DNA from 3 places in the Paraburkholderia sp. EB58 genome. Region 3 is predicted to be linked to each of the others. Evidence: riboswitches for the same ligand, from Rfam matches in the RefSeq annotation. Region 3 holds a riboswitch; each other region holds the start of a gene.
The links. A riboswitch is a leader RNA that binds a small molecule or an ion and turns the genes downstream of it on or off. The one in region 3 is predicted to bind ZMP and ZTP.
Positions count from the first base shown of each region.

Region 1 (5,245 bases), on a different contig from region 3:
TCGAATCGGGTGGACTGAATTTCCACAGTGCAAAGTCGGTCGCGCGCCGCTTCTCACCTAAAGCCACCCGCTTGCCGGCTTGCAACCCCGCGTGATCGAGACGCGCCAGATAGCCGTAGTCGTCCTGCCTGCTGGTGTCGAAGTACACGCCGTCGTTCGTCTGGTACGTATAGCCATTGCGTTCCAGCTCGGCGATGAAGGCGATTTGCTCCGCAATATGGTCCGTCGCGCGGCACCAGACCGTGGGTTCCAACAGGTTGAGCGCTTGCCAGTCGCTCATGAATGCACGGGTATAGCGTTCGGCAATCTCCCAAGCCGATGCGCCCGTGCGCCGGCTGCCTTTTTCCATCTTGTCTTCGCCTTCATCGGCATCGGAGACGAGATGGCCGACGTCGGTGATATTGACGACGTGCCGCACCTCGTAGCCGTTTAGCGCGAGAACGCGCCGCAGCACATCTTCGAACACGTAGGTCCGCAGATTGCCGATATGCGCGTGGTCGTACACCGTCGGTCCGCAGCAGTACAGGCCCACGTGGCTTGGTTGCAAAGCAGTGAACGGGCGCACAGCGCGCGACCAGGTATCGTACAAGGCGAGAGCCATTGAATTGCCGTAGGGTGAGTGGTGGGAAGCGCCAAAAAACAAAAAGGCCACCGGTTTTTCAACGGGTGGCCATCGGGGACTTGCTCAGATGTGACGTAACGCGACGCGCTAGACGCAAGCTCCCTCTGGCAGGCTTTGACAGCATGCATGCATGAAGCGGGAGAGAGAGAGGGCGGCGAAGGTCATGGGACGATGCTAGCGCGCGTTGATTTTTTGGTCAATCGGTTTGGGTTTGACCGGTGGGTTGAGCATATGCCAGTTCAGCAGCGTCGACGGTCTGCGCGATGAGGGTGGCAATCGTCATCGGCCCGACGCCGCCGGGCACGGGCGTCACTGCCGCGCACCGGCTTGTCAGTCCGTCGAGGTCAATATCGCCGACGCCTCCAGGATGGTAGCCGGCGTCGATCACGACCGCGCCGTCGCTGATCCAGTGATTGGGAATGAACTTCGGCTTGCCCACGGCGCCCACGACGATTTGCGCGCGCCGCACTTCAGCTTCGAGATTCACGGTCTTCGAGTGACACAAGGTGACCGTCGCGTTCGCATTCGACAACATCAGTGCCATTGGCTTGCCCAGAATTGCGCTGCGTCCGACCACCACCGCGCGCTTGCCGGCGAGCTCGATCCCATAGTGCGCGAGTAGCCGCATGATGCCAGTGGGCGTGGCAGGGCCGAACGCGGCCTCGCCGAGCGCCATCCGGCCGAAGCCGTGACTCGTCACGCCATCAACGTCCTTGAGCATCGAGATGCGGTCGAAACACCGGCGCTCGTCGACCTGAGCGGGGACAGGGTGTTGCAACAGGATCCCTTGAACGTCTGGATCCGCGTTAAGCCGGTCGATCTCGGCGAGGACCTCGTCGGTGGTGCTGCTGGCAGGCAATGCGACGAGGCGCGAGTCCATGCCGACGCGCCGGCATGCGTTGCCCTTCATCCGCACATAGGTGGCCGAGGCGGGATCGTCACCGACCAGAATGGTGGCCAGTATCGGTGTACGGCCGCCATTCCTTGCCTTGAGCGCGGCAACTCGCGCGGACAGCTCGTGTTCACCCTGCGCCGCAACCGCTTTGCCATCCAGGATTACGCATTTCAGAGAGTTGTCCATAGCTCAGCTCCTGGTCATTGCGGTGTCATGGCCGCTACGCTGCAAAAGGTGGACGCAATGGTGGGCGAGTACGAGGCCGCGCAGATGAGGGAATGTTGGCGACACGGTGGAAGCGGTAAAACGCGGGGTAGAAATCAGGGCAGTCATCGGAAGTCTCCAAAGAGAACGATCAAGATGCCCAGGCGAACGGCGGTCTAGCCTCTACGCTTCCCGATGGTGATCCATCTTCTCTCGCCAGTCACGTAGGTCGCCATTTTAACTCACGACCACGCCACCAGGACAAGCCGTACCTCGGGGTATCCTTCAGTCTGCCCGCCAAGCTCCGGCTGCCCAGCCGTAACGCGGTGACCAACAGGCGATAATTCCGTGCGCGTCAACCACCAGGCCTTTTTCTGCTCGCTTTTCTTTGCGCGGCTGGCGGACCAGATTCTGCTGTTCCTGGTCCCGCTGGTCGTATTCCAGACGACCCAGAAGGTATCGTGGTCAGGCATCGCCTTCTTTCTCGAGGCGTTGCCGCGCTATCTGTTCTTCCCGCTGTTCGGCGCACTCAGTGACCGCTTCTCCCCGCTCAAACTGATGCGTATCAGCCAGACGTACCGCGCCGTCGTCTGTATCGCGGGGGTGCTGGGCTATGCGCGGTGGGGCGGAATCGGCTGGCTGATTGCGCTGTCCGCCTGCTGCGGCATCCTTACGAGCCAGGGCTTCGTAGCGCGCGAAGTCATGCTCCCGCAGATCTTCAAGGCTCACAAGTTCGAGCGCGTACTGGCCGTCTCGCAGCTGGCCGACCAGCTCGGCGTGGTGCTCGGCCCCATGGCCGCGGCGTTGTTGCTCGGCTGGTGGCGCTGGGAGTTCGTGGTGGCCACTACCGGTGCGCTGTTCCTGGTCGCCGACGGCGCATTCGTACTGTGGCAACGCGTGAGCGGCTTTCAGGCCATTGCACCGGAACCGCCTCAAGGTCATTGGACGCAACCACTGCGCACCGCCGTACAGCACGTCGTGCATCTGCCCGGTCTGAAAAAAGTCATCCTGCTGGCCGCCGCCGAGAATCTCGTCATCGGCGTGACGCTCGCCACCTCAGCCGCCATGGTCACCGGCATCCATCATCAATCGGGGCGTTTTTACGCCGTGCTGCAGACCATCGGCGCGATTGCCACCGTGCTGATCTTGCTGACCATCGCCCGCGCCTCGTTTTCCAGCAAGACGCTGGGTCTGCTGGCGTTTCTGGCAATCTGCCTCGGCGGTGTGATCGCCGGTGCGAGTGCGAGTCCGTGGGGCTATGCGCTGGGTTTCGTGCTGATTATCGGCTTCGACAAGATGTTCAACGTCTACATCCGAAGCGCCCGGAAAAAGATTATTCCGGCCAAGGACTACGGAAAAACCACCGGTGTCATCATCCTGCTGAACAACCTCACCCAGCCGCTCGCGGGCCTGCTGGTGGGCGTATTTGCCGGACGTGGGCACACAGGCCTGCTGATCGTGCTGCTGTCGCTGACAATGGGGACGATCGGAGCGGCCGCGTCGATCGCCGGACCGTGGCTGCAGCAGAGGCGCGCCGCCGGCATCGAACGCGGAGCCAGTTTGAACGAGGCCGGCATTCGCGAGAGTGAGTAAATGTGGGAATGCAGAGTCCTGAGCAGCCTGTCACCGCGCGGACTGCGGCACCCTGAGATTTCAGGGTGCCGGACGGCGAGGCCAAGGTAAAGGGACCGGGGGCAGACCGCGTTACGTCGTCGCCTCGGCGGGCCCAATCCTCACGCCCTTGAAGTGACCGGCCGCGGGCGGCGCGCCGCACTCGCGCAGCAGCGCACGCAGTTCGTTGATGACCGGGAACACCTCGTGATTCCAGTCCGCCCCTTGCCGGTCGTGCGCTTCCTGTTCACGTTCGACGATCCAGCGGTCTTCCTTGAAAATGCGCTCGGTGAACCAGACCAGCAGCGGCCAGGCGATATCCAGCAGGACCGGAACGCCCGGCTTGCGGATAGACAGCAGACCAAAGGTGCGGTTGGTGCGCTGCTCGGCATCGACCGGCACATAGACGATCCACAGGTTCATCACCAGCGTCGAGTCCGAGGTGCGGATCTGCAGCGTCTGATACGGGTACTGGGTGCGGATGGTCATCACGTCCTTGTCCGCGCCTTGCGTACCTTTACGGCTTTGCCCGAACACCAGCGCCTCGCCAATCGGCTGTTCGCCGGCCATACGCGCAAACGTGTAGTCCACCTCGACCCAGTCGTCGCCGCGCCGGCGTCCAAGCGAACGCGCCCGCATCTGTCCCATCTGCTTGCGGTGCAGGAACTGATGGTTCATGTCCATCAGGTTTTCATGCATGAACGAATAATGGCACTTCACTTCTCGGCCGAAGCGGCGCGTCTTGTAGGCCTTGTCACCCAACGAGGCGAGCGGCGGCAACTGACGCTCCTCCGCCAGCGCGGGATTGCCGGGGAACACGAAAATCAGACCCTGCTCCTCGCGGCACGGATACGAGCGCACGCCGTTGGGCAAACGCTCACGTCCCAGATACGGAATGTCGACGCAGCGGCCGGTGCAATCGTAGGTCCAGCCGTGGTAACAGCAGCGGATCGTTTCGCCGTCCACCACCCCGCCGTGCAGCGGCACCTGCCGGTGCGCGCAGCGGTCTTCCAGCGCGAACGCCTTGCCCGACTCGGTACGCACCAGCACGATCGGCTCGCCGGCGAACGTTACGCCGTGCGCCTTGCCGCGCTTGACCTCGTGCGACCACGCAAGCGGATACCAGTAATCGGGGTGAATTGGGACGCGGCGCAGATCGCGCACAGGCGCGCCGCTGAGCGCCTCAGTGGATAGGTCATCGGCCGCTTCGGCCGGTGCCTCGGTAGGCGCATCGATGGTGGTGCTGTCCAGCGAAGGAACTACATGCATGGGCGACGCCTCCTTGTAGTCTGAAATCTGGGTGGGCCCGTAACTTGCACGGGGAAACCGGCGTAGGAAGTCAGTCTACTAGAAGGTGCGCGATCAATGTTTCTGACAATAACAATACATAGGGTTTCCCGCCAACCCGCCAGCGGTGCTGCAGCGCACATATGGATGTGGCAGCGTGGGCGCGGATCGCACGCCCATCCTTAGTCCTTCGCCGTCTCTTGCGCGAGCCGGTCAGCTCTCGTCAGGCGCCACCAGCCCCGAGCGGCGCTGCGCGCCCCACACGCGGCCACCGCGTAAAAAGTGCAACCAGCCCATCAGGGCGCCGGTATGGCGAAGCAACTGGAACGTGAACGGTTCGACAATCGCCGCCACCACGGCCAGTCCCAGGTTCGAGCCAACCCGTTGACCGGTCCAGCGGCGGTACAGATGAATGCACCACACATAGAAGGCCAGATCGATGGCAATCTTGGCGCCGATTACGCTAAAAATCGACAGCACAAGCGTCCCATGCCCGCCGAACAAAAAGCCGAGTAGTAGCACGAAGGCGGTCAGGCCGTAGATCGGCTGCATCGTATCGATCGCCTTGACCGGCAGCATCAGCATACCGAGCGTGCCGTAGCGCGGATTGCCCGTCATATCGCGAT
Region 1 covers NZ_JBNDMQ010000041.1:12,270-17,514, reverse strand. Annotated here, with positions in the region: gene cysS (cysteine--tRNA ligase) at 1-601, opposite strand, end outside; gene P3T40_RS37730 (tetrahydrofolate dehydrogenase/cyclohydrolase catalytic domain-containing protein) at 819-1,703, opposite strand; ZMP/ZTP riboswitch at 1,873-1,955, opposite strand; gene P3T40_RS37725 (MFS transporter) at 2,070-3,314, shown strand; gene P3T40_RS37720 (Rieske 2Fe-2S domain-containing protein) at 3,426-4,601, opposite strand; gene P3T40_RS37715 (glycosyltransferase family 2 protein) at 4,833-5,245, opposite strand, start outside.
Region 1: it holds a riboswitch for ZMP and ZTP, as region 3 does, so the genes downstream of both, P3T40_RS37730 (tetrahydrofolate dehydrogenase/cyclohydrolase catalytic domain-containing protein) here and P3T40_RS12685 (LysE family translocator) in region 3, are expected to answer to the same signal.

Region 2 (5,245 bases), on a different contig from region 3:
CGCCCGTTCGAAAAACTTCAGATAGTTCGCGTAGAACACAATGCCGCCGGCATCGGTATCTTCGTAGTACACGCGAACGGGCCAGGTGAAGCCGATTTCGGCGCCGGATTCTCTGGGGGACATATTCATGCCGCGCATTTTACCGGAACGCACACGCCGACGTGATTTTGAGGGGTGGCGCTCCGGGCGAAAGCGTTCAACCGCGATGCACCGACAGCCCAGCGAACGACTGCGCAACCGGCATCAGTTCGATCGTGTTGACGTTGACGTGTGCCGGGCGCGTTGCAGTCCAGTAGATCGCGTCGGCGATGTCCTCGGCCGTCAGCGGCTGCACGTTCTGATAGACGTTCGCCGCTTTCTCATCGTCGCCGCGAAAGCGCACGTTCGAAAACTCCGTGCCGCCGCACAGGCCCGGCTCGACATCAGTCACACGCAGCGGCGTGCCGGCCAGATCGGCGCGCAGGTTCAGGCTGAACTGGCGCACGAATGCCTTGGTGGCGCCGTACACGTTGCCGCCCGCGTATGGCCAGTTGGCGGCCGCTGAGCCGAGATTGAAGACATGGCCGCGCTGACGCTCGACCATACCCGGCAGCAGCGCATGGGTGACCTGCACGAGCCCCGTGCAGTTGGTATCGATCATGGTCTGCCAGTCATCGAGGTTCGCCCGCTGCGCCGGCTCAAGACCGAGCGCGAGGCCTGCGTTATTGACCAGCACGTCGATGGCGGCGAATGCTTCCGGCAGCGTGGCGGGCACGGCCGCGACGGCCGCGCGGTCACGCACGTCGAGTTCGAAGGGCAGAAGGGCCTCGCCCAGTTCGTCGGCAAGCGCCTGCAAACGATCCTTGCGGCGCGCGGTGGCGACGACGCGATGGCCGCCCTTGACGAAAGTACGGGCGATGGCGGCGCCGAATCCGGCGGACGCTCCGGTAACGAAGACGATCATTGCGGGTTCCTGGTGGGGAGAGAGGAAAGGTGCCAAGCCTACTTCCAATGCGGCGCTGCGGCAAGAATGACCTTGGTCCCAGCGAACTACCTTTAGGCGTGCGGAAGTGCCGGAGGTGGCTGATGAGCGGACCGTGGCCGGATGGTACGCGTCGGCATGAGCGGCGGGCGTGTCGGCGGCTGCCGCTTGCGCGACGCTTTCATCGGACGTTTGCCACCGGGTGGTGAGTATGCCTACGTCTGATGAAATCGCGGCGGCGGGAACATGGCGAGTGGCGCCGACGCTTGTGGCAACGGCTTTCGCCGCGCGGGCGGGCCGGGCGGCGACCCGGTTGCCTATTCGAGGCGCTTCCAATACACTAACGCGCTCATCCCTGCGTGACTGGCGATAGAACCAAACAGGTTCAAGGTGGAGCGACCCACCGTGAAGCGCAGGGTGCCGTTTTGCCGTTCGCCTGGGCAGCCGTGATCCGCGCGCATTCATCTGCGCCGCCGGTGGCTGTCCTGCCTCGCGTGTGCGGCTTATCTTCATCCGCCACGTCAGGGCTGGCCCGGCCGCCAGCAGCGCCGCGTACCTACTACGCTTTCTGCACGAAATTCGGCGCACGATCCGGTCAACCTGAATACACTCAACGGAACCCGTATGTTTGACAGAGCCCAAAGCACCATCGCCAACGTCGATCCTGAACTCTGGAAGGCGATTGAGCAGGAAAATCGCCGTCAGGAAGACCACATCGAACTGATCGCGTCGGAAAACTACACGAGCCCGGCCGTCATGGCGGCACAAGGCTCGCAGCTCACCAACAAGTACGCGGAAGGTTATCCGGGCAAGCGCTACTACGGCGGCTGCGAATACGTGGACATCGTCGAGCAGCTCGCGATCGACCGCGTGAAGGAACTCTTCGGCGCTGAAGCGGCAAACGTGCAGCCGAACTCGGGTTCGCAAGCGAATCAGGGCGTATTCTTCGCCATGCTCAAGCCGGGCGACACGATCATGGGCATGAGCCTCGCCCACGGCGGTCACCTGACGCACGGCTCGCCCGTGAACATGTCGGGCAAGTGGTTCAACGTCGTCAGCTATGGCCTGAACGAAGCGGAAGACATCGACTACGACGCGGCTGAAAAGCTGGCTCAGGAACACAAGCCGAAGCTGATCGTGGCGGGCGCGTCGGCCTTCGCGCTGCGCATCGACTTCGAGCGTCTGTCGAAGATTGCGAAGTCGGTCGGTGCTTACTTCATGGTCGACATGGCGCACTACGCGGGTCTCGTCGCCGCCGGCGTTTATCCGAACCCGGTGCCGCACTCCGACTTCGTGACCACTACGACCCACAAGAGCCTGCGCGGTCCGCGCGGCGGCGTAATCCTGATGAAGGCCGAGTTCGAGAAGCAGATCAACTCGGCCATCTTCCCGGGCATCCAGGGTGGTCCGCTGATGCACGTGATCGCCGGCAAGGCCGTTGCGTTCAAGGAAGCGCTCTCGCCGGAATTCAAGGAATACCAGCAAAAGGTCGTGGACAACGCCCGTGTGCTGGCAGAAACGCTCGTCAAGCGCGGTCTGCGCATCGTCTCGGGCCGTACCGAAAGCCACGTGATGCTGGTCGACCTGCGTGCGAAGCACATCACCGGTAAGGCCGCTGAAGCGGCGCTTGGCGCGGCGCACATCACGGTCAACAAGAACGCGATTCCGAACGATCCGGAAAAGCCGTTCGTCACGAGCGGTGTGCGTTTGGGCTCGCCCGCCATGACCACGCGCGGTTTCGGCGTGAAGGAAGCGGAGCAGGTAGGTAACCTGATCGCCGACGTGCTGGACAACCCGGAAGATGCCGCCACGATCGAACGCGTGCGTGCGCAGGTTTCCGAGTTGACCAAGCGCTTCCCGGTCTACAAGTAAGCGACGATGCGCTGCCCCTTCTGCCGGCACGACGATACGCAGGTCGTGGACTCCCGCGTATCCGAGGACGGCGCCGCGATTCGCCGGCGCCGCCGCTGTCCGGCCTGCGACAAACGTTTTACGACGTATGAGCGGGTCGAGCTGGCGTTGCCGTCGGTCGTCAAGAAGGATGGCAGCCGCACCGAATTCGATCGCCGCAAAATCGTTGCGAGCATGCAACTGGCGCTGAGAAAGCGTCCGGTTGCTGCGGACGCGATCGACGCGGCTGTCGCCCGCATCGAATATCAATTGCTGGGCAGTGGCGAGCGCGAGGTGCGCAGCGAGCGCCTCGGCGAACTCGTGATGAACGAGCTGCGCGAGCTCGACACGATTGCCTACGTCCGCTTCGCCTCTGTGTACCGTCGTTTTGAAGACGTGTCTGAATTCGAAGACGTCATCGAAGAATTTCGGCGCGCGGCCACGCCTCCCAAGCCGCCCCGCAAGCGCTGAATGTTCTCGTAATCGCATCGATATTCCCTTTCTGTATCCGTCACACCGACATTGTTGCGGGTGATGTCCCACGCTCGCCACCTGGCCATTCGGCCGATTGTTGACGCACTTCCGTCTGGGTAAATTGTTTGCATTCTTTCGAAGCTAAGGAATGCAGATGAAGCAGGATGCCGATTTACCGCGCGTGTGCTACCGCGGTTTCACGTTGATCGAAACGCTTGTCGTAGTTGCCGTTCTGGGGATGATCGCGGTAATGGCGACGCCGTCGTTCGTTGCCTGGCACGTGCGCGACCAGGTCGATGCGCGAGCCCGGGCGCTGCTTTCAACGCTGTCCTACGCGCGCAGCGAGGCAGTCCGGCGAGGCGTGCGCGTGACCGTGTGCCGGGTCGATGCGGCGCGCCGCTGTCTTGCCTCGGGGCAGGCTTGCCGTGTTGGGGTGGCGGACTGGTCGTGCGGTTGGGCGGTGATGGTCGAGCGCAGCGGGATGCCCACGCCCACAGTGTTGCGCGCGCAGACCGAACTCGCGGCAGTGAGTATTGCCGGCACACAGACGAACCTCACCTTTACGCCGCCCGCGGGGCAGTTGATCGGCAGCTTTCGCAGCTTCGACATTGCGCCGCAATTCCCATCACGGGCCACACAAGGCCAACCTTGGCGGCGCTGCATACGTATCGCTGCGGGTGGACGGCCGCGCATCGCGGATGGCGCTTGTGGAGCGACGTCATGAAAAGCATACGAGTCAGCAGGTCATGCGGCGCATCGTTGATCGAGGTCATGCTCGCGGTCGCGCTGACCGCAGTGACGGCTCTCGGCCTGATCGCCTCGCAGTTGTGGATTGCGCGTGAGGCTCGCGCCGCAGCGCTGCGCGAACACGCGGTATTCGTGGCCGATGCCGTCGCCGAAGCCTCGCGCGTGCCGACGGGCGGCGACGCTGCCGTGCGGCAATGGAGCGCCCGCGCGGCGAGTCTATTGCCACAGGGCGATGCGTCGACCAGCCAGCATGGCGGCGGGGTCTCATTCGCTCGCGTGACGTGGTCGGCCGTGGCCGCTTTGCGAACGCCGGGCGAGGTGATCGACAAGCCCGAATCGTGCGGCGATCTCGCGGTTGCCGCTGGCCTCGCGTGCGTTGCCCTGGCGTTCGTGAAATGAAGCAGCGTACGTTTCTTCCGCTGGGGCATACGCTCGTCGAACTGGTCATTGCCGTGGCGCTGGGGCTCGTTGTCACCACTGGTGCCGTCTCCCTGTACCGTTCGCAACGCGCGGCGTTCGGCCGTGCTGGCGACGCGATCCAGATTCGCGAAGCCGGCCTGACGGCGCTCACATTGATCGGCCAGCAAATTCAGATGACCGGCTTTGTGCCGGCGGACCTGCCTCAGCCACAACAGAAGCCCACCCTGTTCGGATGCTCTGCCGCGAGGCCCACAGGGGCCGACGACAACCTTGCCTGCGAAGCGCTGACGAGTCGATCGGACGGGGTCGCGATTCGTTACGTCGGCGATAACGTGTCCACATGGCCGTCGTCCACGGGGCAGTCGACCGATTGTCTGGGCCAGGCCGTGAGCGCTGGGCATACGGCCTTCGGTGTGGGACGCGTGTTGATCGTCAATCGCTTCTACGCGAAGCTCAGCGCCTCGACGGGCGAGTCTGAGCTGTATTGCGACGGCAATGGTAAATCCGGTTCTGCGCAGCCGTTGGTGGAGGGCATTGAGCGACTGCGGGTCAAATACTGGCTAACCGGCGCGCAGACTGCGCTCGATGCATCGGCGCTCGCGCCGGGCCAATGGGCGGATATCGTCGCAGTGGACTTGTGCGTGCTGGTGCGCGGCGCGCCTCAGGGGCGGCGCTCGCGCTACGTCGACTGCGACGGGGTGAATGTCACAGGAACCGACATGCGCGTGCGGCAGGCATTCTGGCGGCGTGTGG
Region 2 covers NZ_JBNDMQ010000003.1:195,101-200,345, reverse strand. Annotated here, with positions in the region: gene ybgC (tol-pal system-associated acyl-CoA thioesterase) at 1-138, opposite strand, end outside; gene ydfG (bifunctional NADP-dependent 3-hydroxy acid dehydrogenase/3-hydroxypropionate dehydrogenase YdfG) at 197-943, opposite strand; ZMP/ZTP riboswitch at 1,311-1,410, shown strand; gene glyA (serine hydroxymethyltransferase) at 1,586-2,833, shown strand; gene nrdR (transcriptional regulator NrdR) at 2,840-3,322, shown strand; gene P3T40_RS06050 (GspH/FimT family pseudopilin) at 3,480-4,049, shown strand; gene P3T40_RS06045 (type IV pilus modification PilV family protein) at 4,046-4,471, shown strand; gene P3T40_RS06040 (PilW family protein) at 4,468-5,245, shown strand, end outside.
Region 2: it holds a riboswitch for ZMP and ZTP, as region 3 does, so the genes downstream of both, glyA (serine hydroxymethyltransferase) here and P3T40_RS12685 (LysE family translocator) in region 3, are expected to answer to the same signal.

Region 3 (5,245 bases):
GACGGGTAGGCAGGGCGGGGATCGGTCATAAGACGCTCAAAACCCTCAAGGCGCAGCGGCAATCACATCGGCAACCGCCGCCGTCAGCTTCTTGCCATACGGCACATGCAGGAACTCGTTCGGGCCGTGCGCGTTCGACTTCGGTCCGAGCACGCCGCACACCATGAATTGCGAGTGCGGGAAGCCTTCCTTGAGCACGTTCATCAGCGGGATCGTGCCGCCCTGCCCCATGTACGCGCAATCCGCGCCGTAATGCTGGCGTGACGCGTCATTGAGGGCCGTCGCGAGCCACGGTGCAAGCTCCGGAGCGCTCCAGCCGGTGGCCGCGCCGGCGTCCGGCCTGAAGGTGACCTTGGCGTTGTACGGCGGATCGAACTCGAGCAACGCCTTCAGTTCCGCGACCGCTTTGACCGCATCGAGAAGCGGCGGCAAGCGCAACGACAGCTTGAATGCGGTGCGCGGGCGCAGCACATTGCCCGCGTCGGCGAGGGCCGGTAACCCGGCGGCCCCCGTCACCGACAGCGACGGACGCCACGTCGAATTAAGCAGCGCCTCTTTCGGATCAGTAGTGGTGGGCAGCACCTGGCGGCCATCCTGACCGCACGCCCACGGGATCTTCTTCCAGACGTCGTCACCCAGAATGTGGGCGGTGGCCTCCGCTTCACGCAAACGATCGGCCGGAATCGGAGAATGGAAACCCTTCGGCAGCAGGTTGCCGTTCGATGCGTCTTCAAGACGATCAAACAGTTGCCGCATGATGCGGAAGCTCGACGGCGTGATGCCGCCGTAGCCGCCCGAGTGAATGCCTTCGTCGAGCACATGGACTTCGAGGTCGCCAGCGACCAGCCCGCGCAGCGACGTGGTCAGCCACAGCTGATCGTAATTGCCGGCACCCGAATCGAGGCATACCACCAGCCCCACTTTGCCAAGGCGCTCGCGCAGCGCGTCGACATACGGCAGCAGATCGTAGCTGCCCGACTCCTCGCAGGTTTCAATGAGGCCAACGCAGCGCGGACGCTCCACACCTTGCGCGTCGAGCGCGGCGAGTGCGGTGAGGCTCGCGTAGATGGCATAGCCGTCATCCGCGCCGCCGCGGCCGTACAACTTGCCGTCTTCGAGTTTTGGGGTCCACGGGCCGAGGTCGTTGCGCCAGCCGTCGAATTCAGGCTGCTTGTCGAGGTGACCGTAGAGGAGGATGGTCTCGGCGCTGCCCGAGCGCGTGGCCGGCGTCTCGAAGAAGATGACCGGCGTGCGGCCCGGCAGGCGGATCACTTCCAGCTTGAGGCCCTTGACCGGCTGTTGCTCCGCCCACTGCGCGGCGTCCGTCACCACGCGGTCGATAAAGCCGTGCTTGGCCCAGTCCGCGTCGAAGCCAGGGCTCTTGGCGGGCACGGCGATATAGTCGGTCAGCGCCGGCACGATCTCGTCGTTCCACTTGCGGTCCACAAATTCGCGGAGCGTGTCGTGATTGATCTGCCTCGTCTGCTGGGTGTCGTCGGAAATCATGTTGGCTGTCCGGTCGGTCGGTCAAAACGCACATGATAGACCTCTACGGTGCCGGCCTGAAGTCCCCCGTTCGGCCATGCCGTCTCGCGGCGCTGCAGCATGATGGCGCCGATGGACTGCGACTGCGCCTCGTCTTGACCGGGTCGATTCACGCTAAAACGGACGGCGCGCTGCGCAAATCTCCCATTCGCGCGACAATTGAAAGGTTCCAACTACGCTTGGAGAACCGCGATGGGAACCAGCACGGTCATTCAAGCCGTCGCCGCAGTCATCGCACTGGGGCTGTACTTCCTGCCGGCCATCCTCGCCGACCGGCGCAAACGCCATGACCTGCTGACGCTCGCGCTGTTCAACGCATGCCTCGGCTGGACCGGCTTCGGCTGGCTCGCGGCGCTCTATTGGGCGCTGCAGCCGAACCCGCCGAAGGACGTCGCCGTCGAAGTGGAGCAAACGCGGCGCGTCGTCAGGATGCGCAATTTTTCCGTGATGCTGGTCCAGCGCGTACAAAACCGCGCAACGCGGAACAAGAGCGACCGCTGAGACTCCGACCGGGGACCACCGGCGCAGGAGCCGCCCGCGTGCAGTCCGATTTGCCCGCTCCGCGTCACGCATGGAATAATCGTCCGGTCCGCGCAACTGGCGCTTGAAGATGGGCCACCATCGGGAAACGCGGACCGCGACACCAATCTCGCGAACCGCCGCGCGCCTGGGTATTGTTGCCTCGGCTGCCTCAGCTACATCAGCCGCATCAATCTCCAAGGAGCCCTGCCATGCCTGAACTCGCGAAGCTGCTCACCTTTGGTCTCGTCTCGCTCGGGATGGCGCTCACGCCCGGCCCGAACATGCTCTACCTCGTTTCGCGCTCGATCTGCCAGGGCCGCACCGCGGGTCTGATTTCGCTAGGCGGCGTGGCGCTCGGCTTCGTCTTCTATATGTTGAGCGCCGCGCTCGGCATCACCGCCCTGCTGCTCGCCGTGCCGTTTGCGTATGACGCGCTGCGCTTCGGCGGCGCGCTGTATATGCTGTGGCTCGCGTGGCAAGCGGTCAAACCGGGCGGCCGTTCGCCGTTTCAGGTGCGCGACCTGCCGGCCGACAGCCCACGCAAGCTGTTTGCGATGGGATTCGTCACCAACCTGCTGAACCCGAAAATCGCGGTGCTGTATCTGTCGCTGTTGCCGCAGTTCATCGAACCGCAACACGGCCATGTGTTGGAGCAGTCGCTGGTGCTCGGCTCGGTGCAGATTGCGTTTAGCCTGACGGTCAATTCGATTGTCGCGCTCATGGCCGGTTCTATTGCGGTGTTCCTCGCAAGGCGCCCCGCATGGATCCTGGTTCAGCGCTGGCTGATGGGCACCGTGCTCGCGGGCCTGGCGGTACGCATGGCCACCGAAGCGAGGCGGTGAGCATGCTGCACACGCGGGCGCTGGTTGCCGATGACCTCGAGCTGATTTGCCGCCATCGCTACGAGATGTTCCGCGAGGCCGGACGCGAACCAGCGGTGCTCGATCGGATGACGCCCGCCTTTCGTACCTGGCTGCAGCCACGCCTCGTCGACGGCACGTATTTCGGCTTTATCACGCTCGACGGCGACACGCCGGTGGCCGGCATCGGCTTGATGGAAATCGACTGGCCACCGCATCCGCTGCATCCGGAACAGGACCGGCGCGGCTACGTGCTGAATGTCTATGTGGAACCGAGCCACCGGCAACGCGGTATTGCGCGCATGCTGATGGATCGGGCGGAGGCGGCGTTTAGCGAGCGAGGCTTGCCGTATGCGATTCTGCACGCCACGCAGATGGGGCGCCCGCTTTACGCGGGACTCGGCTGGACCTCGACCACAGAAATGGCCAAAGCCGTACACGCGCCCCCAAGGGCGTGAGATTACGAATCAGTGAACCGGCGCGTATCAGCCCGAATGGGCCACGCGGGTGAAACGGCCCAGATGCACCGAACCCGGCGGGATGGAGCGCGGTTCGAGCCGGACTTGCTCCTGCTCGAACATCTCCTGGCGCAGTTCGCCGTACTCGTCGAACCATTGGCAAACCACCCAGTCACCCGCAGTCAGCGCGACGGGCCCGACATAGGTGACCGTCATGCGCGGGCCGCCCGACTTGAGCGTGACCACATCGCCGACATTGAGCGGCGCGATTGACGGTGTATCGAAAGCATCGAGGGTAGCGGTCAACATATCAATCCCCGGGATGAAAGCGTTGGAGTTTTTAACCCATTGTCTCAGACAGGTGGCTGGCGAAAGATTTAAAAAGTTTGCCAAGATTAACAATCGAATTTACGGTCTGCAAGTGATTTTTATTGATACCGTTTTCATACAGCGGGGAATCAGAATGCGGTCATCGGCTCGCTGAGCGAAACAATGCTCATACGGCCAAACCCCTAGCCTACAGGGGTTGCGGGCGCGTCTTCAGACGCGCGACGGGGAACAATTTACGTGAGTCCTAATATGCCAACGTAAAAGATGCCGGGATAATTTGTCAGACATTGAAATCGTTTTGAATCATTTCGTTTAATCAGATCAATTATTGTCGGAACCATCCATAAACGACCCAATCACCCATGAATTTCTCGGACCGCGAAGCCGGCTGCATTAATACGGTGCAGTGCAATACCCGGAATCGGTCAGGGTATTGCACAGATTACCCGGCGCGGCGCAGCGCGACCTGCTGATGGCGCACCAGCAGAACGCTCAGGCCAATGCACGTCAGCATCAATAGCGCATTGATACCGAGGCTGTACTGGAAGGCATGGGCGTAGGCATGGGGCGTCGCTCGTCCGCCCAGCACGCCGAAGAACGCGCCGCTGATGGCGGCCGTGCCGAACGCCGAACCGATCTGCAAGGTCGACGAGGCGACGCCCGACGCCAAGCCTGCCTTCTCGGGCGCGACTTCCGTGAGGATGATCCGCATGATCGACGGCAGCAGCAGGCCTTGACCGACGCCCGCGCACACCAGCCCGCAGTAGAACAGCAGATCCGGCGCGGGGGCTTGGGTGGCCGACCAGCCGGTCAGCGTGAAGCCCACCGTCATCATCGAAAAACCAAGCGTCAGTACATGTCCGCCGATGCGCCGCACCACCGCGGGCGAGGTCAGCGGTCCCACCACGAAGCCAATCGCAAACGGCATGATCGCGACGCCCGAGGCCAGCGGCGTCCAGTGCAAACCGGTCTGCAGGAAGATGCCGTAGGTCAGGAAGAAGGCGCTGTTGCAATAGAACAGGAACGCGAGCACGAGGCCAAGCGCAAATGCCGGATTGCGGAAGAGTTGCAGATCGACGAGCGGGTGGCCGCCGAGGCGCTCGACACGCCGCTCGGTTGCGATGAAGAGCGCAAACACCGGCACGCTCAAGGCGAACATCGCAAACGTCCAGGCCGGCCAGCCGGCTTCACGGCCGTGGGTCATCGGATAGATGATGAGCAGCAGCAACAGCGAAAGCAGACCCACGCCCTTCAGATCGATACCTGCACGCACGGCCGGCTGGTTTTCCGGCACGAACTTCCAGGTGCCGATGAACGCCAGGATGCCGACCGGAATGTTGATCAGGAAAATGATGCGCCAGTCGAGGCCGAACGGCCGGTACGTGATCAACGCGCCGCCGCCGAGTTGTCCGACGATCGACGAGAGCCCGAACACGAAGCCGTAGAAGCTCATGACCCGGGTCTGCTGGGAAAGCGGCACGACCGCACGAACCGTCGCCAGCACCTGCGGCGCCATTACCGCCGCTGCGA
Region 3 covers NZ_JBNDMQ010000007.1:130,939-136,183, forward strand. Annotated here, with positions in the region: gene P3T40_RS12670 (malate/lactate/ureidoglycolate dehydrogenase) at 1-29, opposite strand, end outside; gene P3T40_RS12675 (M20 family metallopeptidase) at 46-1,506, opposite strand; gene P3T40_RS12680 (superinfection immunity protein) at 1,738-2,046, shown strand; ZMP/ZTP riboswitch at 2,129-2,225, shown strand; gene P3T40_RS12685 (LysE family translocator) at 2,277-2,909, shown strand; gene P3T40_RS12690 (GNAT family N-acetyltransferase) at 2,912-3,385, shown strand; gene P3T40_RS12695 (YodC family protein) at 3,413-3,694, opposite strand; gene P3T40_RS12700 (MFS transporter) at 4,158-5,245, opposite strand, start outside.